Regions from separate parts of the Bradyrhizobium sp. BR 1432 genome, predicted to be linked through region 1. Evidence: predicted binding sites of a transcription regulator. Region 1 holds the regulator's gene; each other region holds the start of a gene.
What was found. Region 1 encodes LexA, which represses DNA repair genes until DNA is damaged. Its sites were predicted from a motif close to TGTTCNNNNTGTGTTCNG; they were not measured.
Positions count from the first base shown of each region.

Region 2: ACSKB8_RS43800 (DUF3072 domain-containing protein) is a predicted target of LexA. The motif match lies at 3,799-3,816, and genes of this name have one in related genera.
Region 3: recA (recombinase RecA) is a predicted target of LexA. The motif match lies at 3,674-3,691, and genes of this name have one in related genera.

Region 1 covers NZ_JBPUGF010000003.1:6,286,734-6,296,326, forward strand. Annotated here, with positions in the region: gene ACSKB8_RS30495 (MFS transporter) at 1-414, opposite strand, end outside; gene ACSKB8_RS30500 (ComEC/Rec2 family competence protein) at 918-3,197, shown strand; gene ACSKB8_RS30505 (hypothetical protein) at 3,337-3,771, opposite strand; gene ACSKB8_RS30510 (hypothetical protein) at 3,939-4,169, opposite strand; gene lexA (transcriptional repressor LexA) at 4,349-5,050, opposite strand; gene ACSKB8_RS30520 (molybdopterin molybdotransferase MoeA) at 5,227-6,438, opposite strand; gene ACSKB8_RS30525 (hypothetical protein) at 6,663-6,869, opposite strand; gene ACSKB8_RS30530 (HAD family hydrolase) at 7,029-7,652, opposite strand; gene ACSKB8_RS30535 (alpha-hydroxy acid oxidase) at 7,667-8,800, opposite strand; gene ACSKB8_RS30540 (S41 family peptidase) at 9,120-9,593, shown strand, end outside.
Region 2 covers NZ_JBPUGF010000004.1:603,606-613,198, reverse strand. Annotated here, with positions in the region: gene ACSKB8_RS43840 (HAMP domain-containing protein) at 1-292, shown strand, start outside; gene ACSKB8_RS43835 (HWE histidine kinase domain-containing protein) at 306-1,796, shown strand; gene ACSKB8_RS43830 (hypothetical protein) at 1,885-2,106, opposite strand; gene ACSKB8_RS43825 (hypothetical protein) at 2,247-2,504, shown strand; gene ACSKB8_RS43820 (hypothetical protein) at 2,599-2,841, shown strand; gene ACSKB8_RS43815 (hypothetical protein) at 3,044-3,256, opposite strand; gene ACSKB8_RS43810 (hypothetical protein) at 3,291-3,500, opposite strand; gene ACSKB8_RS43805 (hypothetical protein) at 3,519-3,737, opposite strand; gene ACSKB8_RS43800 (DUF3072 domain-containing protein) at 3,853-4,047, shown strand; gene ACSKB8_RS43795 (DUF6496 domain-containing protein) at 4,136-4,432, shown strand; gene ACSKB8_RS43790 (hypothetical protein) at 4,439-4,801, opposite strand; gene ACSKB8_RS43785 (Do family serine endopeptidase) at 5,067-6,608, opposite strand; gene ACSKB8_RS43780 (universal stress protein) at 6,817-7,653, shown strand; gene ACSKB8_RS43775 (hypothetical protein) at 7,674-7,886, opposite strand; gene rpe (ribulose-phosphate 3-epimerase) at 8,425-9,162, opposite strand; gene cbbX (CbbX protein) at 9,162-9,593, opposite strand, start outside.
Region 3 covers NZ_JBPUGF010000003.1:5,256,839-5,266,431, reverse strand. Annotated here, with positions in the region: gene ACSKB8_RS25255 (hypothetical protein) at 1-357, opposite strand, end outside; gene ACSKB8_RS25250 (hypothetical protein) at 414-647, opposite strand; gene ACSKB8_RS25245 (hypothetical protein) at 676-1,410, opposite strand; gene ACSKB8_RS25240 (hypothetical protein) at 1,421-2,152, opposite strand; gene ACSKB8_RS25235 (hypothetical protein) at 2,241-2,408, opposite strand; gene recA (recombinase RecA) at 2,514-3,599, opposite strand; gene ACSKB8_RS25225 (hypothetical protein) at 3,977-4,168, shown strand; gene ACSKB8_RS25220 (hypothetical protein) at 4,423-4,590, shown strand; gene ACSKB8_RS25215 (DUF2798 domain-containing protein) at 5,436-5,693, opposite strand; gene ACSKB8_RS25210 (hypothetical protein) at 5,956-6,144, shown strand; gene ACSKB8_RS25205 (DUF6894 family protein) at 6,309-6,554, shown strand; gene ACSKB8_RS25200 (hypothetical protein) at 6,670-6,924, opposite strand; gene ACSKB8_RS25195 (hypothetical protein) at 7,029-7,322, opposite strand; gene ACSKB8_RS25190 (hypothetical protein) at 7,438-7,647, shown strand; gene ACSKB8_RS25185 (PaaI family thioesterase) at 7,685-8,149, shown strand; gene ACSKB8_RS25180 (HdeA family protein) at 8,223-8,516, opposite strand; gene ACSKB8_RS25175 (PilZ domain-containing protein) at 8,778-8,936, shown strand; gene ACSKB8_RS25170 (pyrroloquinoline quinone-dependent dehydrogenase) at 8,981-9,593, opposite strand, start outside.

The DNA.
Region 1 (9,593 bases):
GACGTAGGTGATGGCGCCACCATATTCGCCGCCCAGGCACAGGCCCTGGATCATGCGCAGGCCGAAGAGGACGAACGCGGCCGTCAGACCAATCGACTGATAGGTCGGGATCAACCCGATCGCCCCCGTACCGAGTCCCATTCCGCTGAGCGTAATGAGAAAGGTGTATTTGCGGCCAACCCGGTCACCCATCCATCCGAACAGGAAGGCGCCTAGCGGACGGATGAGAAATCCTGCCGTGAAGAGCGCGATCGTGCTGAGGAGGGCGGCAACCGGGTGGGATTGCTCAAAGAACTTGACCGATAGAACTGCGGCCAAGCTGCCAAAGATGTAGAAATCATACCATTCGATGATGTTTCCCACCGATGCAGCGATGATCACGCGGCGAAAATCACTCGGTACCTGCATGTGCAACTCCTATGGTTTCAAGACGTCTCCTCGCTTGTTTCAGCGATCGATCTTCTCGCGGGGAGAGCGTGATGCGCGGCGTCGCAGGCGCCAATTCAAAGAGTTGCGTCGGCAACGTCTGACTTCAGGCGCACTTTCGCGCCACCTGAGAAGAGCTCCGGCGGCCTTAGAACCGCGAGCGACCACTGCCTTGCCCGTCCTGTCGGGGAGGCGGGGAACCGTAGTGTAATCCCACCTCGGGCCGGCAACTTATGAGACTTTCGGCTCAATCGATCTGTCGCGGGGCGTTTGCCAACGAGATCGCAAGGGCTCGAATACTTCGCGACTTCTGGTCAAAGACGTCTCAGGCGTTGCGAGCAATCCAGAAGAGATGCCAAGGCGGCGGTCGCCGTGACGATGGAGGGGAAAAGTAGGGTCCCGCCGCGTTCGTTCCTGATCCGTACCGCTATTCGCGCAGCCGCACGTTCCGGTAGCCTCCGCACCCGTCGCGTAGCGTAAGGTGCATGGGAATGGCGGAGCCGGGCCGGCCAGTGCGCTCCCAGGGAGTCGCAGGAACGTGGCCCGTTGGCCGCGTCACACCGGCTGGCGGCGTTGTGCCGGCGGGCTTTGGTGCGTGGCCCGCGATCGTCGAGACGCTGCGCGAATGGGCACGCGCTGAGGCCGGCGCCGGGCGGCTGTTGCCCTGGGTGCCCGTCGCCTTCGGCACCGGCATCGCGCTCTATTTCGCTGCCGATCACGAGCCCGTGCTGTGGGTCGTTGCCGCGACGGCGGCCGCGCTCATGCTCGGCGCCGTCCTGCTGCGGCGGAGCCGGCTGTTCGCGCCCGCGATCATGATCGCGGCGGTGGCGGCGGGTTTTGCCATGGCGACGTGGAAGACGGCGCGCATCGCCCATACCGTGCTGGCCAAGCCGCTCTATTCGGTGTCGCTGTCGGGCTTCGTCGAGACCCGCGACATCCGCGAGCGCACCGATCGCTTCATGCTGCGCGTTACGGCGATGGAGGCGCAGCGCAGCGACGTCAGGCTGGAGCGCGTGCGCCTGTCGGTGCGCAAGGGGACGGCGCCGGAGGTCGGCAGCTTCGTGCAACTGAAGGCGCGCTTGATGCCGCCGATCTCTCCCGTGCGCCCGGGCAGCTACGATTTCTCCCGCGACATGTTCTTCCAGGGCATCGGCGCCTCCGGCTTCGTGATGGGCGCGATCACCGCTTCAGTGCCGCCGGATGGCGGTGGCCTGCGGCTGCGCTACGCGGCCTTCATGCAGGGCCTGCGCGATGCGATCGACGCGCGCATCCGTGCGACGCTCGAGGGCGACAACCGTGCGATCGCGACCGCGCTGCTCACCGGACGGCGCGATGCGATCACCACGCCCGTCAACGACGCCATGTTCATCTCGGGGCTCGGCCATGTGCTGTCGATCTCCGGCTATCACATGGCGGTTGTCGCCGGTGTCGTGTTCTTCGCAGTGCGTGCGCTGCTGGCACTGATCCCGGGGCTGGCGGCGGGCTTTGCCATCAAGAAATGGTCGGCAGCTGCAGCGCTGGTGGCGGCCGCGTTCTATTTGCTGCTGTCAGGCGCGGAGGTCGCAACGCAAAGATCGTTTTTCATGACGGCGGTGGTGCTGATCGCGGTCATGGTGGATCGCCGCGCTATCACCTTCCGCACGCTGGCGGTGGCTGCGCTGATCGTGCTCGCGGTCGCGCCCGAAGCGCTGGTGCATCCGAGTTTTCAAATGTCCTTCGCCGCGACGCTCGGGCTGGTCGCGCTGGTGCAGATCGGCATGCCGAACCTGTTTGCCTCGCCGGACCATTCGGCGACCGCGCGCATCGCGCTATGGGGCGGCCGCGAGATCGCGATGCTGTTCCTGGCCTCGCTGATCGCGGGGCTTGCGACCACGCCCTACGCCGCCTTCCACTTCCACCGCGTCACGCCGTACGGTGTGCTCGCCAATCTCGGCGCGATGCCGGTGGTTTCGGCACTGGTGATGCCGGCGGGCCTGCTCGGACTGCTCGCGGCTCCCTTCGGGCTCGACGGCGTGTTCTGGTGGCTGATGGGGATCGGGAACGACTGGATGGTCGCGGTATCGCGCTGGGTGGCGGCACTGCCGGGCGCAATCGGCCGCATCCCCGCCTTCGGCATCGCGCCGCTGATCGCGGCAAGCCTCGGGATCATCGTGATGGGCCTGTTGCGCACACCCTTGCGCTGGTCTGGTGCGCTGATGTTGTTGGCTTCCATTGCCTGGGGGCTGTCGGTGCGGCAGCCCGACATCCTGATTGCCGGAGACGGCGCGAGCGTCGCGGTGCGCGGCCGGGACGGGCACCTGCATGTCATCCGGGCGAGCAAGGACGGCTTTCTGCTTAGGGAGTGGTTAGCTGCCGACGCCGATCCGCGCGACGCCGGGAGTAGCTCGCTGGCCGATGGCGTGTCGTGTGACGAGGCGGGCTGCGTGACGCCGCTCGACGACGGGCGGCTGGTTGCGCTTTCCTTGCGGATCGACGCGCTGGCTGATGATTGCAGCCGCGCCGCGCTGGTGGTGACGCGGCGGCCCGCGCCGCCGGATTGTGCGGCGATGGTGGTCGATCGGCAGCGTCTCACCAGTCAAGGCGCGCTGGCGTTGACGCAGCGTGGTGACGGTTTTGCAGTTCAAGCTGTGAGAGCGAGAGGCACAAGCCGCCCTTGGCTCCCGGCCGGCGCCGGCGAGGGTGATTTCGACGGGAGCCTTGCGCCGAAGGCGGCTACGGCCCGCAACCGGGACGCGACTCCGGCGGAGACCGACTTGCAGGCCGACGATTAAGGCCAGACGATTAAGAACAAATGCGAGGACTTGGTCCGGGTCCAACCGGACTTTCGCAGAACATAAATCATACCATCTCGCCGGCCTCGGCCGGCGATGGCATTTTCAATCCTGGCCCGACCTGGTGGCCAGGGACGGCTCAGCCGATCGGCAGACGCGTGATCGTCGGCCGGCTGTCGGCATCGATCTGCGGCTTGTGCTCGCGCTCGCCGACCGGCTGCGTCACCGGCAGTTGCAGCACGGTTGCGCGCTGGCCTTCGACGAGCTGCGTCACCAGCACGTATTTGCCGTCGGGGAATTCGATCGCGTCATGATGGCGATCGGGAACGTGCGGATCGATCTTGCCGAACTTGCCGACGCGGGAGTTGATCGTGCGCGTCCAGATCCAACGATTGTCGTAACGGACGTTGTCGGCGAAGGCGAGCTCCGTTCCCGGCAGCAGGCAGACGGCCACGGTCGGGTCGGCCGCGGAAGCAAAACCGCGCGTCGAGGTGCCGCGGAACGTTGTCGACACGATCGTCTCGCCGACTTCGGCGGGGCGCGATGCAACGGCATGCAGACTGTAGTCACACATCGGGTGCTCCTATTCGAAGATAGCAACCCGCGCCTCTTTCGGAGGCGCAAGCCTCTATCAGAGTGGAAGCACGTAACGTTCTGCTTGGTTGTGGGCGAATCTGCGGCTGGCGTCAGCAGGATGCGATCACATTATCTTTCCCGAATCCGATAGGAACAAAGTTCGCTTTAGTGCATTTGGCGGATGCGAGCGTCAGCGGCCTGCGGGCGCCGACCATCGGAATATGGCCAACTCGGCTGTGGTTGTCGCGCGACGGCATTTCGGGCGCTACGCAATTGCTCGGTCGTTGTTGCGTGCGCCGACTTGCGGGGATGGTGCTGCGATTGTGCTGCGAATGCTTGCGCTGCCGATGCAGCGATCAGCATACTGGCGAACGCGCTCAAAACGATCTTGCGCATCGTTGTCTCCTCGATCTCTTGAGCCGCAAAGCGATGAGTGCTTCGGGCGGCATGTCGAGGACATAGCGCTGGGAGAGGGGCCAGATAATCTGCCCAAGATCAGAAAGACTATCCAGCTGGAGCGGACAATCCGTCCGCTCCAATCGGAATCATTGATATCGAATGACCGCTGGGTCGTCTCAGTACTTGCGGTACAGCCCGATCAGCTTGCCCTGAATCTTCACCCGGTTCGGCGGCAGGATGCGCACCTCGTAGGCGGCGTTGGCGGGTTCGAGCGCGATCGAGGCGCCGCGGCGGCGGAAGCGCTTGAGCGTCGCTTCCTCGTCGTCGATCAGCGCCACCACGATGTCGCCGGTATCGGCGCTCTCGTTGCGCTGGATCAGCGCCATGTCGCCGTCGAGGATGCCGGCCTCGACCATCGAATCGCCGCGCACTTCGAGCGCATAGTGTTCGCCCGAGCCGAGCATGTCGGGCGGCACGCTGATGGTGTGACTGCGGGTCTGCAACGCTTCGATCGGCGTACCGGCTGCGATGCGACCCATCACGGGCACCGCAACGGGACGCTCGCCCTCGTCGGCGGGCGGACTGGAGCTCGCGCGCACCTTGCCGAGATTGCCCTCGATGACGCTTGGCGTGAAGCCGCGGCGGTTGCCGGCGGCGGCCTGGAGCTCAGGCAGCTTGATCACCTCGATGGCGCGAGCGCGGTTGGGCAGGCGGCGGATGAAGCCGCGCTCCTCCAGCGCGGTGATCAGGCGATGGATGCCCGATTTCGAGCGCAGGTCGAGCGCATCCTTCATCTCGTCGAAGGAGGGCGGCACGCCGCTTTCCTTCAGACGTTCGCTGATGAACCGCAGAAGCTCGTATTGTTTGCGCGTTAACATCTCGACCAAAGTCCCCCGGTCGATGTCGTTCGATTCCGAGACGCTGAATTGGAGCGGCGAACCGCTACATCCTCGAAACAAATCATGAACGGACACTATATGTTCGATATGTGTTCCGCAACTGCTTAATTTACCGTGAACGCGACAAAGTTCGCGGAACACGTGTGGTGGTGCGCTCAGACGGGCAGGCGCAGCACCTCGCAAGGCGAGCCGGCTCCGGCTTTCGGCGCGAACGGTGCGCGCACGAGAAGTGCCTGCGCCGCAGCGAGATTCGCAAGCAGCGAGGAATCCTGGTGATTGACGGGAACGGCCACCAGCGTGCCGTCGTCGCGCTGTTCCAGACGTGCGCGAAGATAATCCGCGCGCATATCGTTTGCGCCCACATCGCGGCCGAGCACGGCGCGCTCATGGCGGTGATGAATCACGGATCGACCCGACACCGCACGAATCAGCGGGACCATGAACAGGAAGGCGCACACATAGGACGAGACGGGATTACCCGGCAGGCCGATCACGCGCATCGCGCCGAGCCGTCCATGCATCATCGGCTTGCCCGGGCGCATCGCAATCTTCCAGAACGCCATCGAGATACCTTCGTCCCTCAGCGCCTGCTGGACAAGATCGTGGTCGCCGACCGATGCACCGCCGGTCGTGACCAGGATGTCGGCGCCGCTCTCGCGGGCGCGGCGGATGCCGGCGGTGGTGGCCTCCAGCGTGTCGGCGGCAATGCCGAGGTCGATGGTGTCAGCCCCCTCGCTGCGGGCGAGCGCGTGCAGGGCATAGCCGTTGGAATAGACGATCTGGCCGCGGCCGGGCGTGGTGCCCGGCATCACCAGTTCGTTGCCGGTGGCGAGGATCGCGACCTTCGGACGGCGGCAGACGGCAAGCTGGGGGTAATTCATGGCGGCGGCGAGCGCGAGGTCGCGCTCGGTGAGGCGGGTTCCCTTGCGCAGGAGCACGGCGCCTTCGGAGAAGTCGACGCCTGCGGGGCGGATGTGCCGGCCGGGAATCGCGGCTTCCTTGATCGTGATGCGCTTGCCGTCCGCGACCGTATCCTCCTGGATCACGACGGCGTCGGCACCGTTGGGAACGACGCCGCCGGTGAAGATCCGCACGGCTTCGCCGGCGCCGACCGTTCCCGCGAACGGACGCCCCGCGGCTACCTCGCCAATCACCGTCAGCTGGGAATCGATCGCCCCCGCGTCGGCCGCGCGCACGGCATAACCATCCATCGCGGACATTGCTTCAGGCGGCTGCGTGCGCAGCGCCGCCACGTCGCGGGCGAGCACACGGTGGAAGGCTGCGTCGAGAGCAACCATTTCCTCGGCCAGAGGCTCCGCGCCGGCAAGCACGGCGGCAAGCGCATCGGAAACCGGCATGAGAGCCACGGCGAAAACTCCTGCTCGCGGACGAATTGGCAGGAAGCCTTCTAGCCGAGCGCGAGCGCAGAGGCAAAAGAGCAGCCGAGCGGGATGATCATCCCGACGACGCATTCATAGGCAACGAAGGCGACGTCAGGCCCGGCGCGACATGATCTCCAGGACGAGGCAGATTGGTACCAGGGTGGCCATGGCTAGGACGAGAATGACCAGAGCCACGGCCAGCATCGCGATCAACTCTGCGTCTGTTCGCCCGAACTGACGCCAGGCGTCACGTCCGGAGCTTTGGGGCCCTGATCCTTATCCGGCAGCGGATCGGCCTGTGATTTCAGGTCGGCGGCCTTGCTGATGAGCTTGGCGGAGAGGCGCGAATCCGAGGTGGTTCTGGCGAATTCGAGCAGCAGAGAAGCTTGCTTTGTGAGGTAGGCTTTGCCCAGCACGAGAATAGTCCGATGTAGAAGTCCCAACGGATTCGATAGAGTCCGGAGGAAGTATTTCCGTTCCCGGAACTTTGTACAAAAATGCACAAAGTGATTTGGTTCCGCATCCCAAGCAGATTTGGTCCTCGGAACCCAACCAGATCCGGCCGGGGGCGGCAGTCAAATTCCCAACGCTCGCAAGGCGTTGCCGACATCGCCGGGCGATGTGACATGCACCGCGGTCAATCCGCGCGCCCGCGCCCCTTCGACGTTCTCGGCAAGGTCGTCGAAGAACACGATTCGGCTGGCCGGCACGCCGATCGCCCTCACGACATGGTCGAACGCCTCCGCATCCGGTTTGCGCAGGCCGATGCTGGACGACAAATAGAGCTCGCGGAAATGCCCGAGCACGCCGGCATATTCCTTCGAGAAATAGTCGACATGCGGCCGGTTGGTGTTGGAGAAGACATAGAGCGGCATCTGCTTTGCAGCGCGCGGCAAGAGCTCGGCGATGTCAGGCATCTCGCCGGCGAAGATCGCGTTCCATCCCTCCAGAAACTGCGCATCGGAAATGCCGATCCCGAGCGATGAACGCAGCGATTGGAAATAGTCCTCGTCGCTGATCTTGCCGACCTCGTGCAGCCGGTAGGCCTCGTCACGCACATAGCGCGCGACGATGGCCTCGGGCTGGCAGCCGGCATGTCCCGCCCAGCAGGCGATCGCCTTGGAGAAGTCGATGTCGAGCACCACGCGTCCGAGATCGAACAGGAGCGCATCGGCGCTGCCGGGAGAGAGCGAGGTCATCGTGTCCTTTCACTTCAGTATCGATAGGGGTCGTGGTCGAACAGCGGGAACGCGCTGAATACGCTCGGCGCATTCGTTGCGGTCGCCTGATGCAGGCAGGACTTGTCGACCTCGGCGAACGAGGTGGCACCCAAGAGGCCGAGGCAGCGCAGCACTTCATCCTCCAGCAGTTCCAGCATTCGCATCACGCCGGCTTCGCCGGCCGCCGCCAGCGCCCAGCATTGCAGCCGGCCAATGCCGACGATGTCGGCGCCCGCCGCGATCGCCTTGACGATGTCGGTGCCGCGGCAGAAGCCGCCATCGACCATGATCTTGGCGCGACCCTTCACGGCCTCGACGATTTCAGGCAGCACATGCATGGCGCCGCGGCCATGATCGAGCTGACGGCCGCCATGGTTGGAGACGTAGATCCACTCGACACCATGATCGATCGCGATCTGTGCGTCCTCGGCGGTGGCAATGCCCTTCAGGATCAGCGGGATCCTGAATTTGTCCTTGATCATCTTCACGGTCCGCCATTCCAGACCCTTCTGGTAGTCACCGCCGGTCGCGCGCAGGCGGCTTTCGCGAACGTAGCGCTTGGCGATGTCACGTTCGCGACGGCTGTAATGGGCGGTGTCGACGGTCAGGCAGAATGCGGCATAGCCGTTCTTCTCGGAGCGGCTGACAACATCCGCGACGAAGGCATCGTCGCCGCGGACATAGAGCTGATAGAGCCGCAGCGCGTCGGGCGCGGCCTCGGCAGTCTTTTCCAGGCCGGGCTCGGACACCGAGCTCAACATGTGCGCCGCACCGAAGGTGCCAGCGGCACGCGCCACGCTTGCCGCACCGTCGGGATCGAATATCTCCAGCGCACCGACGGGGGCGAGCACCACCGGCAGCCGCATCCTGCGGCCGAGCTGCTCGACCGAGCCGTCGACTTTGCGAACATCGCGCAGCACGCGGGGGCGGAAGGCGATCTCGTCCAGCGCCATCCGGTTCCGGCGCATCGTGGTCTCGGTCTCGGCAGCGCCGACGATGTAGTCCCAGGCATTCTGGTTGAGGTTGGCGCGCGCTTTCCGGATGAATTCGTGCAGGTTCTGGAACGGCTCGTTGCTGGCGCCGAGTTCGACGTTCCTTTCCGGCCGGATGCGGGGCGCGTCGTTCATTGTTGTCCTCCCGAGAATTTGAAGTCTTATCGCCATCGCCTATCGCGTCTGACCCTGCAAAACCATCCTAAAATCGCATAACTGCGAGGCGTGGGCGGCCGACCGATGTCCGCTTTGCGCAAAATGGTTTCGGAACGTTGCCAAAAGTTTAAGCCGCGGCGAAGGGATTTCTTCGCCGTACCGCCGGCACGGCGAGCCGGCCTTGAAGAAACCAGAATGGTGTTGTGAGACGTGACTTGGATCGCCATTTGCATGGCGGCTTCCAAGCCCGAGAGACAAGCCCCTCAAGAGAACCGCTAAGCAAAAGGCCAGTCAATCCATGCGGAAAAACCTGCTGTTCCCCCTGGGCGCGCTCACGGGAGCGTGTCTGACCCTTCTGGTAGCCAGTCCCCACGGCGGCGTGTGGGCGGCACGGGCGGCGGCGAGCGCGGATGATGCCTATTCCCAGCTCAACTTGTTTGGCGCGGTGTTCGAGCGGGTCAAGGCGAACTATGTCGAGAAGCCCGACAATGCCAAGCTGATCGAAGGCGCGGTCACGGGCATGGTGACCTCGCTCGACCCGCATTCGCGCTACATGAACGCCAAGGCCTGGACCGAGATGCAGGAGACCACCTCCGGCGAGTTCGGCGGGCTCGGCATCGAGGTCACGATGGAGGATGGCCTCGTCAAGGTCGTCTCGCCGATCGACGACACGCCGGCCTCGAAGGCTGGCATCATGTCCGGCGACCTCATCAGCAAGATCGACGGCGAGGCCGTGCAGGGCATGACGCTCGAGCAGGCCGTCAACAAGATG
Region 2 (9,593 bases), on a different contig from region 1:
GAAGGTGCTGACGGCCACGACCGGGAGCGAGGCGGTCACGCTGGTCGAATCCAATCCGGAAATCGCCATCGTGCTGATGGACATCATGATGCCGCAGATGGATGGCTATCAGACCATGGGTGTGATCCGCGAGAACCCGGCCTTCGCGCGGCTACCGATCATCGCGCTGACCGCCAAGGCGATGAAGGGCGACCGTGAAAAATGCCTGGAAGCCGGCGCGTCCGACTACCTCGCCAAACCCGTCAACACCGATCAATTGCTGCTTGCGATCCGCATGTGGCTGCACCGCTGAGTTGGATCCGCGAATGGACCAAGAGAAGGTCAACATCCTGCTCGTCGACGACCAGCCAGCCAAGCTGCTGGCCTATGAGGTGATCCTGAAGGATCTCGGCGAGAACCTCGTGATCGCCTCGTCTGGACGCGAAGCGCTGGAGGTTCTGCTCAAGACCGAGATCGCGGTCATCCTGGTCGACGTCTGCATGCCCGAGCTCGACGGCTTCGAGCTCGCCGCGATGATCCGCGAGCATCCGCGCTTCCAGAAGACCGCAATGATCTTCATCTCGGCGATTCAGGTGAGCGATATCGACCGGTTGCGCGGCTACGAGATGGGCGCGGTCGACTACGTTCCGGTGCCCGTCGTGCCGGAGGTGCTGCGCGCCAAGATCAAGGTGTTCTCCGAGCTCTATCGCAAGACCCGCGAGCTCGAACGACTGAACCAGGAGCTCGAGGACCGCGTCCGCGCACGCACCGCCGAGCTGGAAAATTCCACCGCCAAGCTTCGCGAAAGCGAGCAGCGGCGCAGCATGGCGATCGCCGCCGGCAAGATGGGCTCATGGGATTGGGACTGGATCACCGGCGACTGGATGTGGGACGAGGGGCAATATCGCATCTTTGGGGTCAGCCCGGAGAGCTTCGAGGTCAACCCGGCCAACGTTCAGGCGCTATTGCATACCGACGACGTCGATCAGTTGCGCAAGGCGATCGCCGAGTTCAACAAGGGCGCACGCGCCTACGAAACGGAATTCCGCATCGTGCGGCCCGACGGTGATGTGCGCTGGTGCGTCGGCACCGCGGCGGCAACGGTCGACGAGAGTGGTCGCGTGGTTCGCGTCAGCGGCGTCACCGTCGACATCACCGAACGCAAGCGTGCCGAGGAGCGGCAAAATCTCCTCGCGCGGGAAGTCGATCATCGCGCCAAGAATGCGCTGGCGCTGGCGCAATCGATCGTGCGCCTCACCCGCGCCGACGAGGTCAAGGCCTATGTCAATGCTGTCGAGGGGCGCATCAATGCGCTCGCGCGCGTGCATACCATCCTGTCGCTGTCGAGTTGGCAGGGCGCCGAGCTCTCCAAGCTGATCGACGAGGAGCTTGCGCCCTATTCGCTAGGCGGCCAGATCAAGCTTGCCGGGCCCGAGGTTCAGTTGCTGCCGGCGACCGCCCAGACGCTGGCGCTGGCGCTGCACGAGCTCTTCACCAATTCGGCCAAGTATGGCGCACTGTCGACGCGATCCGGTCGGCTCATGATCGGTTGGCAGACCGAGGACGACCGCCTCACGCTGACCTGGGAGGAATCCGGCGGCCCGCTGGTCAGGACGCCGAAATCCCGCGGCTTCGGCACGCGGAGTCTGCTTGCAAGCGTCGAGTCCCAGCTTGGCGGACAGGCGCAATTCGATTGGCGCGCCGAGGGCTTGTTGTGCCGCCTGCAGGTGCCCTTGACACGCAAGCCGGTGGCGACGACGGCACCCGGCAAATTCGATGCCGCCGCCGCGGCCGAATTGCAGCGCGCATCCGGTTAGAGCGTTTTCCAGCGAAGTGGTGACCGGTTCGCGTCAAGAAAACGCGTCAAGCGAAGAATCGAGAGCTACCGCAATCGGAACGGAAGCTCTAGCCGGACGCCGCGCTCGTGATGCGCTGCTCCGTCCGGGGGTCGCGCGCGACGCGTCCTTCGAGCCAAGCCTCCGTTCGAGCGAGATCGCGTAGCGCCTTCGCATAGCGGCGAGCCGCGCTTCGTTCCGCGCCGCGCGGGAGCTTGCGCGCCTTGCGCAGGATGTCCGCGGCCGCGTTGCGATAGGCCAGCGAGCGGTACAGAAAGACTACCTTGCCCATATCGATATTCCCGTGTTGATGGCGCTCATCTTCGCAAGCCGGGCATGAACGTCGGATGAAGCTGGCGATGACAATTCCTTCATCCTGATGGAACCAATGACGATCGCGCGCGTTTGCCTGCCAGATCGGGACATAGTTCCATGCGCGCGAAAAAGTCGTCGAACCTGATCTCTCCCACCGGCCTTATCAAGCTGATGACACATGCGATGATGGGGGCAGCCCTCGGCCTCGCGTTCAGCCTCGCACTCATCCTGACCAATCCAGCCGTCGCCAACCTGCTGAGCCATGGCGGAAGCCAAGCCGCTATAGTCTTCGCTCTCACGCTGGTGACGACCTTCGCGATCGGCGCGACGCTCACTGGCATCGTGTTCATCCTCGAAGAGAACAAGCAATCTTGAAGCGTGCGCGACGCGTGGAGAAGCTTTGTTGGGAACTCCTGCGAGGAACGGCCGTTGGCCGCCTGCGTCAATTTAACCCAGGGAGTTCCCCCATATGAAGACAGTCAAGCTCGTCCTCACCGCAATGTTGGCAACCGGCCTCGCCGCCGCACCGTTCGCCGTGCAGGCGAAGTCGCACAAGGCCAAACATGGCTCCTCGATGTCGTCGTCGCAGACCACGGGCGCGAATACCAAGTCCTCCAAGGGTGCCGATCCCTCCGGTCAGGGCGGCTCTGGCCCCGGCTCCGATCAGGGCGGCACGATGACGAACAAGGGCGGCATGAGCAACACCAAGTGAGCTCTGCCCGGCAAGGTGAGAGTCCCGCGTTCAGCGTGGGGCTCTTCACTCGAGGACGACGACGATTCATCCTGTCCCCGTCGCGCTCCAAAGCGCGATGAGATTTGGATGAATCGTCATTGCGCTTTAGGTTATTTTTTGAGCATGATCTTATCGGAAGACCGCTGCACATTTTGCGCAAACGCGGCTCTTCGGCTCCGGATCATGCTCTAGCGCCACATGGTCGGCACGCTGACCAGCGCATCGCGCGACCGGCCTGCTTCAACTCCTCCAGGGAATAGCGATCGGCGCGCAAGGCCTCGCGCAGTTTCGCGGCAATGCGGCGGCGTGTCACCACGTCGGATGAGGGAACGTTGACGCAGACCTCGTCCAGCACCGCCCGCAGCAAGGCGGCCAGTTCGGCGTCCGACGGCATCGACAATCTCCAGCATGTCGCTTGCGCGCACGCCTTAGCTGCGTCGGATGTCAGTGATGTTGAGACAGCTTGCCGCGGAATTCGTCTTAGCGAGATGCTCGAGCTGCGCCCGCTTGCGCGCGATCAGGAGTTGGGCCGCAGCGTCGTCGAGGCCCTCGCGCTGCAATTGCCGGATGGCGGAGCTCAGTTCGAGAATCTCGGCGCGCAATTTCAGGATCCGGTCGTTGTCCGGGTCTTCCTCCACCGCGCGGCCCCCAATGTCTCAGCGGCGGGCCAACACGCGCGCCGGCTTGTCGACATTCACGGAGCGAAGACGCATCCGGTCGCGGACGTCGGGCAGGACATCGCCGCCCCCGGCCGACTTCCATTCGTCGATGAGCAGGTTGATCTTCCGGCGCAGATTGATCTGCGCCAGAGCTTGTTCGCTGCAGTCGCAATCGCCGTTGACGAGAGCGCGCACAGACGCCTCGACATCGGCCAGTTCGAGCCTCAAGGCGCTGATTTTACGCCGAATTTCATTAATTCTGTTGTCCATGGCTTGTTAGAACAAAATAAGAACATATAGTCAAGCCAGATTTCAAGGACGGAGGAGCGACATGCAGGTCCAGGCCAAATACGACGCCAGGGTTTTCCTTGGCGAGCAGATGACACGGGCGCAGGGATTGAGGTTGAAGCGGCTGAGCGAAGAGGCCTATCAGCCGGCGCAATATGCGCGAGATCTGTCCTCTGCCGAGGCTGCGCGGCGCATTCAGGTACTGGAGGCGGAGATCGAGCTGGCGAATTCGTTCTGAGCTGCCTTCACCGCCCGGAACATTGCAGGCGTGCTGCCGGAACCATGCCAGTGTCGAATGGTTCTCCCTCCGCCAAGGGAGAACAGGCATGGCACGCAAGGCAAAGAAGCGCCGCTACTCACGCAGCTCCGGCAGCGATGTCGAAAGCGAGATGCGGCGTTACAAGAAAGGTACCGCGAAGAGCGGACGTGGCGGTCGCGGCGGACGCGTGAAGAGCCGCAAGCAGGCTATCGCGATCGGGCTGTCGAAGGCCCGCAAGAAGGGCAAGAAGGTCCCGAAGAAGGCCTCCAAGCGGAAGACGTCGAAGAAGAAGACGTCCAGGAAATCTTCCAAGAAATCTTCCAAGAAATCGTCGAAGCGCAAATCCAGCAAGCGATCGCGCTGACCCCAGTCAGATCATGCTGCCCGGCATGAAGCAGCGGATCGAAATCCCGAACGCAGTTTTCACCGGCCACACCATGGTGCGGCCGGCGCGGTTCGGCTCGGTGATGACGGCTTCATCCGGCACCTCGACCCATTGCCCGTCCAACCGAACACGATAGTGCCCGTTGTGCGATTCCCAATCGGGATCGGAGACAGCAAAGCCATCCGCATCCGAGCAGCACGGACCGAGGTGGCTGCGCAGACTGTCGAACCATGGCTTCAGGGGCGAGTTCGCATAGCGGCCATCGTCGCGCCCGAAGGCGTTTCCAGCCGGCAGCACGAACAACGCCACGAGCAGCGTACTCATCAGCGAGAGCTTCAATCGATCCATGTCGGCACCGATCAATGTGAACCAGCGGCCAGTTCCACAAAGCGGCCGGAGGTTCGAAGGTTCCACGCTCGCGAGCCCACTCCGCGGCTGCACTGCCGCCGAGCAGATGCCCGACCAGAAAGTGTGATGACCGAACACGGCTTTTTCGGACGAACCGGGTCACCCTCCCTGCCGTTAACGAGAATGTTATCGGGTGACCTGTGGGTGCGAATGCGAAGGGCGGCCCGAGGGCCGCCTTTTTGAATTGTACCGATCGAGGTTCGCCTTACGCGAGTGGCACCGCGACGAACCGGGTGGCATCCGCGCTTCTGACCTGCAACAGCACGCTGCGCTTGCCGGACGATTTGGCCTGCGCCAGCTCCGAGCGCACATCGCCGACATTGCTGACAGCCTTGCCACCGACATTGAGGATGACGTCACCGATCTTGATGCCGCGCTGCGCGGCCGGCCCTTCCGGATCAACCTCGGTGACGACGACACCCTTCTGGCCGGCGCCCTGCACATCGCCGGCCGGAGCCAGACCAAGCCCGAGGCGCGGCATGCCGGCGCCGGGCTGCACCTTGCCGTCATAGGCCTTGCCCTGAGCCTGCCGTTCGTTCGGCAGTTCGCCGAGCGCCAGCGTCACCGTCTTGCTCTCGCCGTTGTGGAAGACGTCGAGCTTGACTGAGCTGCCGGGCGCCAGGGTGGCGATGGTGCGGGCGAGATCGCGGAAATCCTTCACTGCCGTGCCGTTGACGGCGGTGATGACGTCGCCCGCCTCGATGCCGGCCTTCGCCGCCGGGCTGTCGGGTTGCGGATTGTCGACGATCGCGCCGCGCGCCTGCTTCAGGCCGAGGCTGTCGGCGATATCCGACGTCACCGGCTGCACCTGCACGCCGAGCCAGCCGCGGGTGACCGCGCCCTTGTCCTTCAACTGCGCCACCACCAGTTTTGCGGTCGTGGCCGGAATGTCGAAGCCGATACCGACCGAGCCGCCGGAGGGCGAGAAGATCGCGGTGTTCACGCCGATCACGTTGCCGTTGATGTCGAAAGCGGGACCGCCGGAATTGCCCTTGTTGATCGGCGCGTCGATCTGGATGAAGTCGTCATAAGGACCATTGCCGATGTCACGGCCGCTGGCCGAGACGATGCCGGCGGTGACGGTGCCGCCGAGCCCGAAGGGATTGCCGACCGCGACCACCCAATCGCCGATGCGCGGCTTCTGGTCGGAGAATTTGACGAACGGAAAATCCTTCTTGCCGTCGACCTTGATCAGCGCGAGATCGGTCTTCGGGTCGGTGCCGACGACCCTCGCGGTGTAGGTCGTGCCGTCGTCCATGGTCACCTGCACGGACTCGGCGTGATCGACGACGTGGTTGTTGGTCACGGCATAGCCGTCGGCGGAGATGAAGAAGCCCGAGCCCTCGCCGGTGATCATCTGGTGGCGCTGACGGGGCATGCCGTTCATGCCATCGGGGAAGCGGAAGCCGAACTGTCGCGAGAACTGGTCGAACGGCGAGTCTTCGTCCGAATCCATCCGGTTCTGCTGCAGCATCGCGCTCTTGTCGCTGTCCTGGTCGATTCTGACCCGCACCGAGATGACGGCGGGTTTGACCTTGGCCACGAGATCGCCGAAGCCGGGCGGGGTCGCAGCCGTTTCGGTGGCCTGGGCCGACGCGACGAAGGAGGTCAGGCCGAATGGCGAAGCACCGGGAGCAGCCGCCAGCACGGCCGCGCCAAGCGCGGCTGCGGTGCCGAGCAGCGCGAGCCTGCGCGGCCTCAAGATCTTGCGGGACGTGGGGGTGTCGGAGTTGACGCGATCGTTCATGTCGAAATGTCCATGTTGAGCAGGTGTCGCCTTGCGCGTAACATGGGCGTTGCCACCTTACGGCGTCCCGTCCAGGCGATTAAATCTTGGCAAAGGATTGGGACCGGGCCCCGCGGCGAGTTCGTCGCTGCACATTGATGCAGCTCAACGCAGGTCCTTCGTGCAGTGAAAAACTGCGTCACCGGATGATGTTCATCGGAGGCGCGCCATGTACAAAGACATTCTCGTCCACATCCCGACTGAGCGTCCGATGCGTCCCGCGATCGATGGCTCGATCTCGCTCGCGGCGCGCCTCAACGCCCATCTCGACGCGGTCGCGGTCGGCTATATCGCAACCAGTGCGGCTTACGTCATGGAGGGTGGCGCCGCCGTGGCGGCCGTGTTCGAGCTAGAACGCGAGCGCGCAATGGAGCGGGCCGAGGCCGCGCTCGCAATATTCAGGAGCGAAGCGGCGAACGCGGGCATCTCCTACGCCTGCCACCCGCTCGGCGCGATCCCGATGGATGCAGCCGGCACGCTCGGCGAGATGGCGCGACTGCACGACCTCAGCATCGTGCTCCAGCCCGATCCGACGCAAGGCTCGTTCGACAACGACATGCCCGGCGAGATCCTGTTCCAGGCGGGCGGCCCGGTGCTGTTCCTGCCGTACACCTTCCGCGGGACCTTCAAGGCGAACCGGATCGGCATCTGCTGGGACGGCAGCCCCCTCGCTGCCCGCGCAATGCGCGACGCAGCCCCGTTCCTGGCCCGCGCCGAGGCAATCGTGATCATCACGATCAACGAAGCCGACGTGGCCTGCGGCGAAGCTTCAGCGACCAATCTGGCAAGACATCTCGGCCGGCGCGGGCTCTCGACCCGCACGGTCGGCCTGTCGGCCACGCGCGCCGACATCCAGCCCACGATCCTGTCTCTGGCGGCCGATGAGAGCCTCGATCTCCTGGTGATGGGCGGCTACGGCCATTCGCGATTGCAGGAGCGTTTTCTCGGCGGCGTCACCCGCGCCATGCTGGAGGCCATGACGGTTCCGACGCTGATGTCGCACTGAGCCGAGCCGGCCCGCCGCTGCTACGCCGCGGCAGGTGTCTTCAATGCCACGGCTTCAGCGACGTCCTCGCCGCCTTGTGCGTTGCACGCGTCGAAATGCGCCTTGAGCTCGACTTCCGCGAGATATTCGAAATGTTCGGCCTGGCCGAGGAGCTCCCAGTTCTGGAGCGGCCGGTAGGCGGCCTGCTGACGACAGAGGGACGCCAGCGCCCGGTAGCGACGTACGTTCTCCATGAGACCCTCCCTCGCATTCACAGGGCTTATTGCCCCGATTTGCGTCAGGCCGATGGCGGTGATGCAAAAGTTTTGCTGCGCCCGCCGCGGCGCCGACTTCGGCTAGTTCTAGCAAATGCCCAAGGAAGCCAAAGTTCCAGTCGAAGCGGACTCTCGCTCTGAATTCCCGCCGCACCCATCAAGGGCTAGGCATAGAAGCGACGCTCGACGGTCACGCCGACGAGATCGAGATAGCGCTCCTCACGGCTGCCGAATTAGAGCACGAGCTGATCGGGCCCGAGCAGTGGATCAGCTCCGCGCCAGCCATGGGCAGCATTCCAACGGAGATATTGAATGTGCATCAACGCCCCTCTGCAGTTATTAAACCACAGATTGTAGCGCGGCGCATTAAACGAACGCGTGCTTCGGCGCTCTTGGTTACCCTGGCATGAAGGGTGTTGCCAATTCGCGCTGGATTCTCCGTAGGACCCCGGAGAAAAATGCGCGCTATGAAGCGATCGATACCTCGGCGTAATCGCCTGGTGATGCTCTCCGTAGTCTACCGGATGCGCGCACTTTCTCCGACGCGCAGCGGCCGCGCTGCATTATCTTTCGTCTTTGGAACCCGGCCAGCCTCGGCGGCGGTGCGAATGGCCGCAATATTGGCGGCGTATTCGGCGGCGCTCTTGCCGCGAAACACGGCGGACCCCGCCACGAGCGTATCGGCGCCCGCTGCAGCCACGGCAGCGGCATTGTCGCGCGTGATACCGCCATCGACCTCGAGCCGGATCGGCCGGTCGCCGATCATGGCCTTGATCCGTGCGATCTTCGCCAGCTGGGAGTCGAGGAAGGACTGGCCGCCGAAGCCGGGATTGACCGTCATCACCAGCACGAGGTCGAGACGATCGAGCACATACTCGATCGCGCTCTCCGGGGTCGCCGGACACAGGCTAACGCCGGCTTTCCTGCCGAGCGCGCGGATCGCCTGAAGCGAACGATCGAGATGCGGGCCGGCTTCGGCGTGCACGGTGATGACGTCCGCACCGGCCTTCGCGAACGCCTCGAGGTAAGGATCAGCAGGCGCGATCATGAGATGCACGTCGAAGACTTTCTTCGTCAGCGGCCGGATTGCCTTGATGATGTCCGCGCCAAAGCTGATGTTCGGCACAAAATGTCCGTCCATGACGTCGCAATGGATCCAGTCGGCCCCAGCCGTATCGATCGCCGCGATCTCTTCGCCGAGACGCGCGAAATCCGCGGCCAGGATCGAAGGAGCAATGATCATCTCTCTCGTCATCATTTTGCACTCCGCGAGTCGGCGCCGCCGCTGAAGACGCGGCTCGCCAGGACGTCAATGGGATCGATGGTTTCAAGGTCGGCGACGTCGAGCATGCGATCGAGATCGGACACCAGGCGATCGGCCTGCCGCAAGCGAATGCGGTCGACGGCGTTGCGGATCGAGCGCGCATTGGAGAAGAACGGCTGGGTCCGGCGTAGCGCGATGTATTTTTCGAACGTCTCGCGCGCCGCTGCCGAGAAGCGATAGCCGCGCTCCTTCAGCATCAGCTCGGCGATGACGAGCAGCTCGGCTTCGGCATAGTCCGGAAATTCGATGTGGTGCGCGATGCGCGAACGGAAACCGGGATTGGAGGCGAAGAAGCTCGTCATCCGCTCGCCATAGCCGGCGAGGATCACGACCAAATCCTCGCGCTGGTTCTCCATCACCTG
Region 3 (9,593 bases), 1.0 Mb from region 1:
CGTCGTGATCTCCTTGTAGGGGCGAAGAAGGTCGAGCAGCCAGACGAGCACAAGCTGATCATTGGGCAGGGGATCGACCCATACTTCGATTGAGTCGAACTTCGCACACAGCTCAAAGAAACCGATATCGCGCGTGCCGAAACCTTCCAGCGAGCCGCGACAAACGTCGTCGAGCCAATGATCGCCTGGATTACGGTGCTTTTCCGATCGCCGCTCCAGCCCCATCAAAAGTTGCTCCTCGGAAGGTAATTTCCCCGAGACAAAGCGTAGACAGAATCCGAGCGCGATGTTCGCAGCACCCGATTGGCGAAGCGTGTTTGCCGCAAGATCGTTCGTGGCCAGGATCAGATGTGACACGGTCGCCTCTCAAATTGATACGTAATACAGGGGCACTTTTGAGCAACACGCACGCGTTACACCGGCGCAACCAACAAGCGGGTTTGCGAATCCCAGCGCCACAATCGTTCATTGGTGAGAAGCGTACCGCCCCACCAGCGCCGAATCGGGTTGTCGCGGCGGAAATCCTCGCCTGCCAGCACCGCCTTCCCCAGATCTGTAAGCGACAAGCGGGATTGCTTGTATCGTGCGTGACGGAGAGCATCGTCATGCATGTCGAGCGAGAATGGCCCCTCGTCCAGCCCGGACACAGCCGGCACCGGACATCGCGCGAGTCCATCAAGCAGCGCGCCCACTTCCCAGTAGTCGAATACGCGACGCTCGTTGGGCTTCTGATGGCCTGGGAAGACATCGAAGGGCTGCACGTTGCCTGGTGCGATCAACTCGAAGAATCCGCATCTCAGTGGCTCCGAGACCAGTGGCAACGCTCGGAAGCTCTTCGAGCAGGTCAACGGCGCCCCACTCAAGCTGCGGAAGCAAACTCAAATCCGTTTTGAGAAGGCCGAACCAGTCCTGCGGCGTCGGCGCACGATAAGCCCGCCACGCACGAGCTGCCAGTTCAAGGTGATCAGGCGTGAGGTCAACAATCGGCGGGTTCAGCTTGGCAAGCCGCTCCAGATCGACACGACCAACGGCAACGTCCAGCTGACGCATCACGAGTTTGGAAACCGCCGCTCTTTCATTGCCGCAATGGTCGAGCAGCCAGAGCAGAATCAATTGCGCATTCGGCTCTGGCTCCATCCACAATTCGGCCGAGTCGCATTCCGACAGCAGCTCGATCAGTCCACGGTCTTTCACTCCCAACTCTTCGAGACGCCAGGACGGCGTGTCGTCCAACCAATGAAGACCGCAAGACTGCGTCGTGCGCGGCGCAAAGAAAGCCCCCAATTCCTGCTCGGACGGCAGCGGCCCCCAGATGAGCCGGCGCTCGATCGCGATGACGAGATCGGCAAGGTCCGCGCGTAGCAGAGCGCCGGCAGCGGATGAATCTGTTGTCACGATGAGCCGCGTCATGCTCGCAGCCTCACGGTTTCGCCAAGCCAGGGCCGTAGCGCCACAGCCGATCGTTGGTCAGATGCGTGCCGCCCCACCAGCGATCAATCGGATTGTATCGGCTGAAATCTTCCTGATGCGCCAGGATAGCCTTCCCGAACTCGGTCAGCGAAAGGCGGCTGCGCAGATAGACTTCATGCCGAGCCCTCAAATTCTTACGATCGATTGTGCGCAGTTCGTCGCCCAAACCGGCCACTGCTGGCCTCGGGCCGAGCGCGAGCCCCTCAAGCAACGAGCCCAACTCGAATTCTCCGAACACATATGTGCGCCGTTGCGAGCGCAGATGAAACAACCCATTCGTGTTCGCAAACCCTCTTGAAAGAAGCTCCAGAAATCGCATCTCCGTCGCACCAAGCCCTGTCGAGGGCGACGGCAGTTCCGCCAGCAGATCGAGCAAATCTGGCCGCAGCATCAACAAAGCGCTCAGATCGCTGTGAAGAAGATCGATGCATGGCTCCGGCGTCGATGCACGATAGGCCTGCCATGTCATTCTGGCAGTTTCAAACTCCCTTGAGGTGACCGCGAAGGCTGGAATATGCGATGCGGACTTTCCCAGTTCTTCGCCCCTCATCATGATCAGATCATCCGTCACCAAGCGCAGTTTGAGCTTTCGCGCCGGCCAGGCATGAGAGCTGAGGTAATCCAGCAACCAAATCAGCTGCAGCTGATCTACCGGACTCGGGTCGAACCAGAGTTCGATCACGTCGTACAGTTCGCAAAGATCGACAAAGGACAGATCTTTTTGGTCCCTGACGGCGTGAGGCCAATGGATGCCCCAATCTGACCAGTGGTCACCTCGCGGAAGAGCCTCCGAACGCGCCGCAAAAATAGGCGGCAAGCATTTCGGGTGAAGGCAAGGGTCCCCACTGAAAGCGAAAAGCGAACATTACGACGATGTCGGCCAGCTCCGATTTCCCGAGACCGAAGCCGGACGAACTGGTCAGGATCAGCCGCTTCATCGCACCACCTGATCAACGCAACACCAAACGAAACGGGCACCGAAGACGTCGGCAACTCAACGTCCTCAGCGCCCGCTCCTCGCGAAAACTCTACTGCTTTAAGGCTTACTCCGCCGGCTCCTCGCCGTCGGCGTCGCGCTCCGGTGTGCCGGCGAGAATCTGCTCGGCGATCAGGCCGGAGTTCTGGCGGATCGAGGTCTCGATCTTGGCGGTGATGTCGGGGTTGGCCTTCAGGAAGGCTTTCGAGTTCTCGCGGCCCTGGCCGAGGCGCTGGCTGTCATAGGAGAACCAGGCGCCGGACTTCTCGACGATGCCGGCCTTGACGCCGAGATCGAGGATCTCGCCCATCTTGGAGACGCCCTCGCCATACATGATATCGAACTCGACCTGCTTGAAGGGCGGCGCCAGCTTGTTCTTCACCACCTTCACGCGCGTGGTGTTGCCGACGACCTCGTCGCGCTCTTTGATCGCGCCGATGCGGCGGATGTCGAGGCGGACGGAGGCGTAGAATTTCAGCGCGTTGCCGCCGGTCGTGGTCTCGGGCGAGCCGTACATCACACCGATCTTCATGCGGATCTGGTTGATGAAGATCACCATGGTGTTGGACTTGTTGATCGAGGCCGTGAGCTTGCGCAGCGCCTGGCTCATCAGGCGGGCTTGCAGACCTGGCAGCGCATCGCCCATCTCGCCCTCGAGCTCGGCCTTCGGCACCAGCGCCGCAACCGAATCGACCACCAGCACGTCGACCGCGCCGGAGCGCACCAAGGTGTCGCAGATTTCCAGCGCCTGCTCGCCGGTGTCGGGCTGCGAGATCAGCAACTCGTCGATGTTGACGCCGAGCTTGCGGGCATAGACCGGGTCGAGCGCGTGCTCGGCATCGATGAAGGCGCAGATGCCGCCCTTCTTCTGCGCTTCCGCCACCGTATGCAGCGCCAGCGTGGTCTTGCCCGACGATTCCGGCCCGTAGATCTCGACAATGCGTCCCTTGGGCAGGCCGCCGATGCCGAGCGCGATATCGAGCCCGAGCGAGCCCGAGGACACCGCCTCGATGTCCATGGAGCGGTCGCTCTTGCCGAGCTTCATCACCGATCCCTTGCCGAACTGGCGCTCGATCTGAGAGAGCGCGGCAGCCAGGGCTTTACTCTTGTCCATGGAAGATCCTTCGACGATACGCAGGGCAGTGGCGGACATTGGGTCGTGCTCCTTATGGCGAGGATTCGCTAGGGGGACAAACGATTGAGAGGGCGGGCCGGCGATAAAAGTAATGTACCCTATTTGTTCCAGGTTCGCAATATGTTCTTTGCGGCTGTCCCAATCCCTGCTCGTGCCTGAATTCGAAAAGGGGCCGCCCTTCAGCGACCCCTTTGCCGGTTGCAATCTCGTTTCGGGATGAAATTCCAGCCCCGGCGGGAGGCACCGTACCGGTGTCCAGATGCCAAGTGGATTCCGGGCAACTACTGTTCGTAGCACTGTCCTAATTTGCGTCGCGCTGGATCTCTTGAATGCTACGCTATGTAACGCTAATATATGTAGCGTTATCTTTCGTACCCTTGAATCCAGGAGGCGTGATGCAGTCGGTTCTCAAGATCGTTGTGGCGCTGGCCATCTTCGTCGGCTCGGCCTCGACGCAAGCGCAGACATCGAACACTCCGATCTCATCGGGCGCTCCGAAAGTCGGTGCAAAAATTACGAAGAAATCGCAATTGCACGACGGCTGCCACAGCCGGCACGCGCAGATGCTTGGTAAGCCCTGCCACTAAAGCGCGATGACGAAGAATCGTCATCGCGCTTTAGTCCATTGTTTGAGCATGATCTCCGCGCAAACGCGTTCGGCGTTTGTCGCGAGGAAAAACCGCTGCACACTTTGCGCTAATGGGATCCTCGTCCGAAACTGACGCGCATCAAAGACGCGCGGGCCTTGGCGCCGTCATAAATCCTTAATCCTGAGGCACCGAACCTTTTCGCGGTCTGTGGCCTTCTTCGGGATGGGACCGCAACTCTGGGGACCCCTGTCATGACTGAAGACACACACCACGGCGCCATCAGGCGCAACCACCTCCTGGAGGCCGCGCAGGAGGAGATGATCAAGTTCGAGCGCAAGGAGAACGAGTTTCGCAAGAAGGACCGTGACGAGCGCGCCGCCGAGCTGCGGTTGCCTCTCGGCGAGATCAAGGTTCACTAAAGCCCACGACGGCGAGCGGCAGCGCCTGGGCACACGTTGCAGAACCTGACCGCCGCGAGCGGCTGCCGTTGAATCAAGAGAATCCAGCATCGCGCGCCGCGATGCGCTGGGCTGAGCACCCGGCGTGGTTATGGTATCTAAATACTTCCAGTAAGCCATTGATGAAATGACGAAATCACCCCACAGCCTACTGTGCATGGGGTTGTTTTCCACCTTTTTTGAAAGATTGGTGCCATTCACCATCGACGAAGCGCGCCGGCGCGGAGCTCCGGGCCGCCTCCCCCGCACCTGCGCTGACGCCTCGCTATAGCAAGGCCAGCAGCACGAGACCGATCACCAGCACGACGAAGCCAGCCGCCGTCGCGGCGGCGAAAGACCGCTCTACGTTATCCATGATGCCACCCCGTTGCCGCCGCGCCACGTTTCCCCCATGGCTGCGCCGGACGGTGTGGAATCTTGCCGACCCGTGTGTCGCCAGTTGTGCGGACGGATGTCGAAATTGGGACGGGCGCGAGGCCAGTCTGCGGCCCGCGCGATCGCGGCTTCCCCACTGACACCGTCAGGCGCGTGTAAGCCTGATCGCCTAGTCTCGACGTGCCCGGTGGACCAACACCGGGTCTCCATACCCAGCCGACGACCCCGCTCCCCGCGAGCGGGGTTTTCTGTTTGCGGGCATGGACGAAAGCGGCGCGACGAACGTGACGCCGGCCCCCGCTCCGCTTTGGCCGCCTGTCAGGCTGACGTAAGTCGAACCAGTTAGGGTCTCTTGGCTATGGTGTTGCAGCCCAGCACCTCAGCCTCCAACAACTCTTTGCCCCGCTTGGCTCTCCCCAGGCGGGGTTTTTTCATGGCTGCTTGCTGGTTCGCAGCTCCCGCTCCTCCCGCGTCAGCCGCAGCGAGACGGCGCGGATCGCGGGCGCAGCCAGCAGCACGATCGGCAGCATCGCGGCCCAAGCGATCAGCCACGACACCATCCAGTGCCCGAGGAAGACCCTCGCGCTGCCTGCGGGAAGGCTGGCGATGCCTGCCGCGATCAGTGAGGTCAGCCCGGACTGGATGATGCCGAAGACGAAATGAGAATAGCGGCGGGGAATGCCGAGCATGAGGCGCCCATGGTTGCTTGCCGTCATCGGGCCAAGCAAGGCCCATGCCGTCGCGCGCGGATTGCTCCGTGGTTCTCCGACCATGAACAGAGTTCCGGGGCGGCGCGCAAGCGGCGCCGAATCCGACCTCGTTTGCTTTGGAGTGCGCGCCCTCGCGGTTTCCGTCAACGGTCCGGGACTTATCGACAGATTTCACTTGTCGCGGGCATATGATGACGCCCAACATGTTACGGGCATGGAAGGTGAATCGTGGGAGGTGACCATGAATCACAGGGGCGTCGAGTTCACCGTCGCCAAGACGGCGGTTCCTGACGTCTGGCAGTGGCAGTTCCGCATCGGCGAGCAGATCAAGACCGGCAGAACTGAGACGAAGATCGACCTCTTGGCGATCCGGCGGGTGCAGTTGCGCATCGACCGAGAACTGAAGGCCATCGAGCGCAAGACGGCCTGAGCAAGACGGCCTGAACCGGCCGGTCTGGGTGAGATCAGCGGCCGGCGCGGCGCCCCGCAGGGTATATCCCGTAGCCGCCCGGAATTGATCTGACCGGGGTTTGGGATTGCACTGCGCGCCCGTGGCCTTGGGGTTGGGCCGTCACGCGTTGATCGGTGCCAGCCATGCCGCTCTACTTCTTTCGAATCCGGAACGGCCGTTATTCCGGCTGCGCGGACCAGGCGAGCGAATTTGCCGATCGCGATTCGGCCTGGAAGGAGATGACCAGCGTCTGCGCTGACATGGCCGCCGGCATCGCCCGCAAGCTCCAGCAAAATTCCGAATGGCACATGGAGCTGCTGGACGAGGCGAAAGAGCCCGTATTCCGGATCCGCATCGTCGCAGAGACGATCGAAAAGGTGAGCCCCTAAAGCGCGATGCGACTAGGACGAATCGTCGTCGCGCTTTACGCTCTTGTTTGAGCATGATCTTTTGTTTGAGCATGATCTTTCCGGAAAACCGCTGCACACTTTTCCGGATCATGCTCTAATCCGCGCTGGGCAGCCGCCGCATGGTGAATTCGATGTCGCCGCCGGGCAATTCGCGCCAGGTCTCGACCGCGCTCATATAGCCGGCCTTGGGGTAGCGGGCGAAGAAGGCCTCCGCCCTTGCCCGTGCCGCTGCGCGCGGCAGCGTGAAGGTCTCGCGCAGATAGCCGTCGCCGGTCGGATGGCCCGGCTTGCCGCCCATCTTGCGCCGGCGTGCCATCCGTTCGGCGAGATCCCGCGGACGATCGGCCATGTCCCGTCCTCCTCTACGCAATACTCTCTTGCGAGATGTAGGAGGCCGGCAGGGCAAAGAGGAGTCCCACCCAGAGGCGTCAACCACCCCCGAGCGGCGGCAGGTTAATTGGCGGCCGTGCCGGATTTCTTCTTCGGCGCGCTGGTCGCGGCCGAGGCCTTCGGCGCCGCCGACTGCTTCGGCGGATCGGAGCGCATGCCGCCCCAGGGATCGTTGGACGCCTTGGAGTCCGGAATCTTCTTCAGCGTTTCCTTATAGGCCTTTTCACGCTCGGCGTCCGCGGCCTTCTCCTCGGGGGTCTTGCCCGGGCCTTCCTGCAGCAAATTGAGATTGGGCATTTGCGCGTAGGCCGGTCCCGCCAGCACGGCCAGCACCGCGGCCAAACGGAAAAGCTTCATCATCCACTCCTTGATCATCCATGAAGCGCGGATCGCCCGCGCCTTGTCATCCTTGTCGCGGCCGACCGCGACCTCAGGGCCGCTAGAGCCGGTCCGATCTGCACGATTTCGGCGCATGCAGCCAGTCGTCCCAGATCGGGCCGCATTTGGTGCACCCGTTCAGCGCAAGGCCGAGCGCAGCCAGACAAAAGACCAGGACACATCGACGCAACATCATCCACCCGTACCCAAGCGAGCCATCATATCGGGCGAAGTCGGGCATTTTCAAGCCGAAGAGACCGGCGCCGGACCGGGTGACTTTGCCGCGCCGATGCGCGCAGAATGAGGCGAAACATCCGGCCATCATGGAGGGAACGACAGCAATGCAAACGCAGCCAGACGCCGAGTTCGGCATCTCTGACGCCAAACGCATCCTCGGCGAGGTCTTTGCGCCCTGGGTCCAGGATCTCGACCTCTCGGTCGAGCGCATCGAGCACGCACAGCCAGCGGATGCGCCGGACTGGCAGCCGGGTGCCCTGCTGCGCATGCCGTTTTCGGAACGGCTGTGCCGGAACGGCGGCGTGGTCTGCGGCCAGGCGCTGATGGCGCTCGCCGACACCGCGATGGTAATCGCGATCCTCGCCGCCAACCGCGGCTATCGTCCGATGACCACGGTCGACCAGACCACGCATTTCATGCGCGCAGCCTCCTCGTCGGACGTGCTGGCGGACGCGCGCGTGGTGCGGCTCGGGCGCACCATGAGCTTTGGCCGCGTCACGCTGCTCTCGGCCTCCGACAACAAGCCGATTGCGATGGTGTCGAGCGCGTTCGCGATGCTGCCGGGCTGAGCGTGTTTCGAAAAGAAGAGAGCCGCCAGGCGCGCCGCGGCTCTCGACAAATCCCATGTCGAGACAGGAAACGCTACTTGCCCAGCACCTCGTCGGCTGCGGTCACGATGCTGACGTTCGGATTTTTTCCGCAATAGGCGCCGAACTTCTTGGCGTTCTCGATGAACACGTCGGTGTCGATGATCGCGTTGTCCTCGTCGCCCTTGTACCAGCCGTCCATCCAGGTCAGTACGACTTGGATGTTGTCTTCGCCGCTCTCGAGGAATTGCTTGCAGCTCATGGTCGAGAGGTCCCACTTGACGGCGTGGGCGGGCATGGACGACAGCGAGAGCGCTGCAGCGAACAGAATCGAAAGCATGGTCTTCATCAGTATCTCCATCGGCGCGTAGCGCCATAAAAGGCTTGTCAGGAAAGTCGGCGGAGAGATTGTCCGCGTCAATGTGGTAAACGAAGTCTGAAGCGCTGTGCAAGTAGCGCCAGTATTGAGTTGAGTTCAAGGTAATTTCTATGCGCTATTTCACAATGGTCATTGTGGATGAACGCGAATGATTGAGAGGCGTGAAACGCAGCGTCACCGTGTTTTCAAGGGGGCAGGATCACCTTTGAAAATAGCGGAATCGCATGCACGGTGAGAAACATATCGACCGGCGGCGCTGCCGTCGATCTCGACGGCCCCACAACGCTGCCGCAGAGCTTCAAGTTATCGATTTCGTGCGACAATTTCGTGCGGACTTGCCGCCCCGTGTGGCGCAGCGACAAACGCGTCGGCCTTGCTTTCGTGCAATAGCGCGCGCGATGTGAACGATCGTTCGCATCGCATCCACAACACGATCATGATCGCGCGATACGACGGCGGCGACGCCAGCGCAGGCTTGCAATCGCGAACGCGACGACCGCGAGCGCGATCACTGAGGACGCCGCAAGAAAACGTCCACCGGGACGATCGATGGTGCGCGACCATAGCGAGGGCGCCTCGCCCGGCCGCGCTAGGCGAAACGCAACGACGCTGTCGCCGATCGAAGTGCCTGCCTCGGAGTGGCCGCCGGCGCCGATCGCGACATATTGCTCGCCCTGCCAGAGATAGGTCATGGGATTGGCGACGCCCGGGACCGGCAACCGGCCCTGCCACAGCTCCCTGCCGCTCCGCGCATCGAAGGCGCGCAAATAGGCGTCCATCGCTCCGGTGAAGACGAGCCCGCCTGCGGTGACCGCGAGCCCGTTGACGAGCGGCGCGCCCCACGGCAGCGGCACGCCGAGCGGTGCAAGATCCTCGGTGGTGCCGACCGTCGAACGCCAGAGGATTTTTCCGGCTTTCAGATCGACCGCGACCATCTCGCCCCAGGGCGGCTTGTTGCAGAGCAAGCCGAGCGGCGACGTCACCACCGCGCGCGTCATCGCGAACGGCGTGCCACGCTGCTGGCCGAAATCATGACCGGGCGGCGGA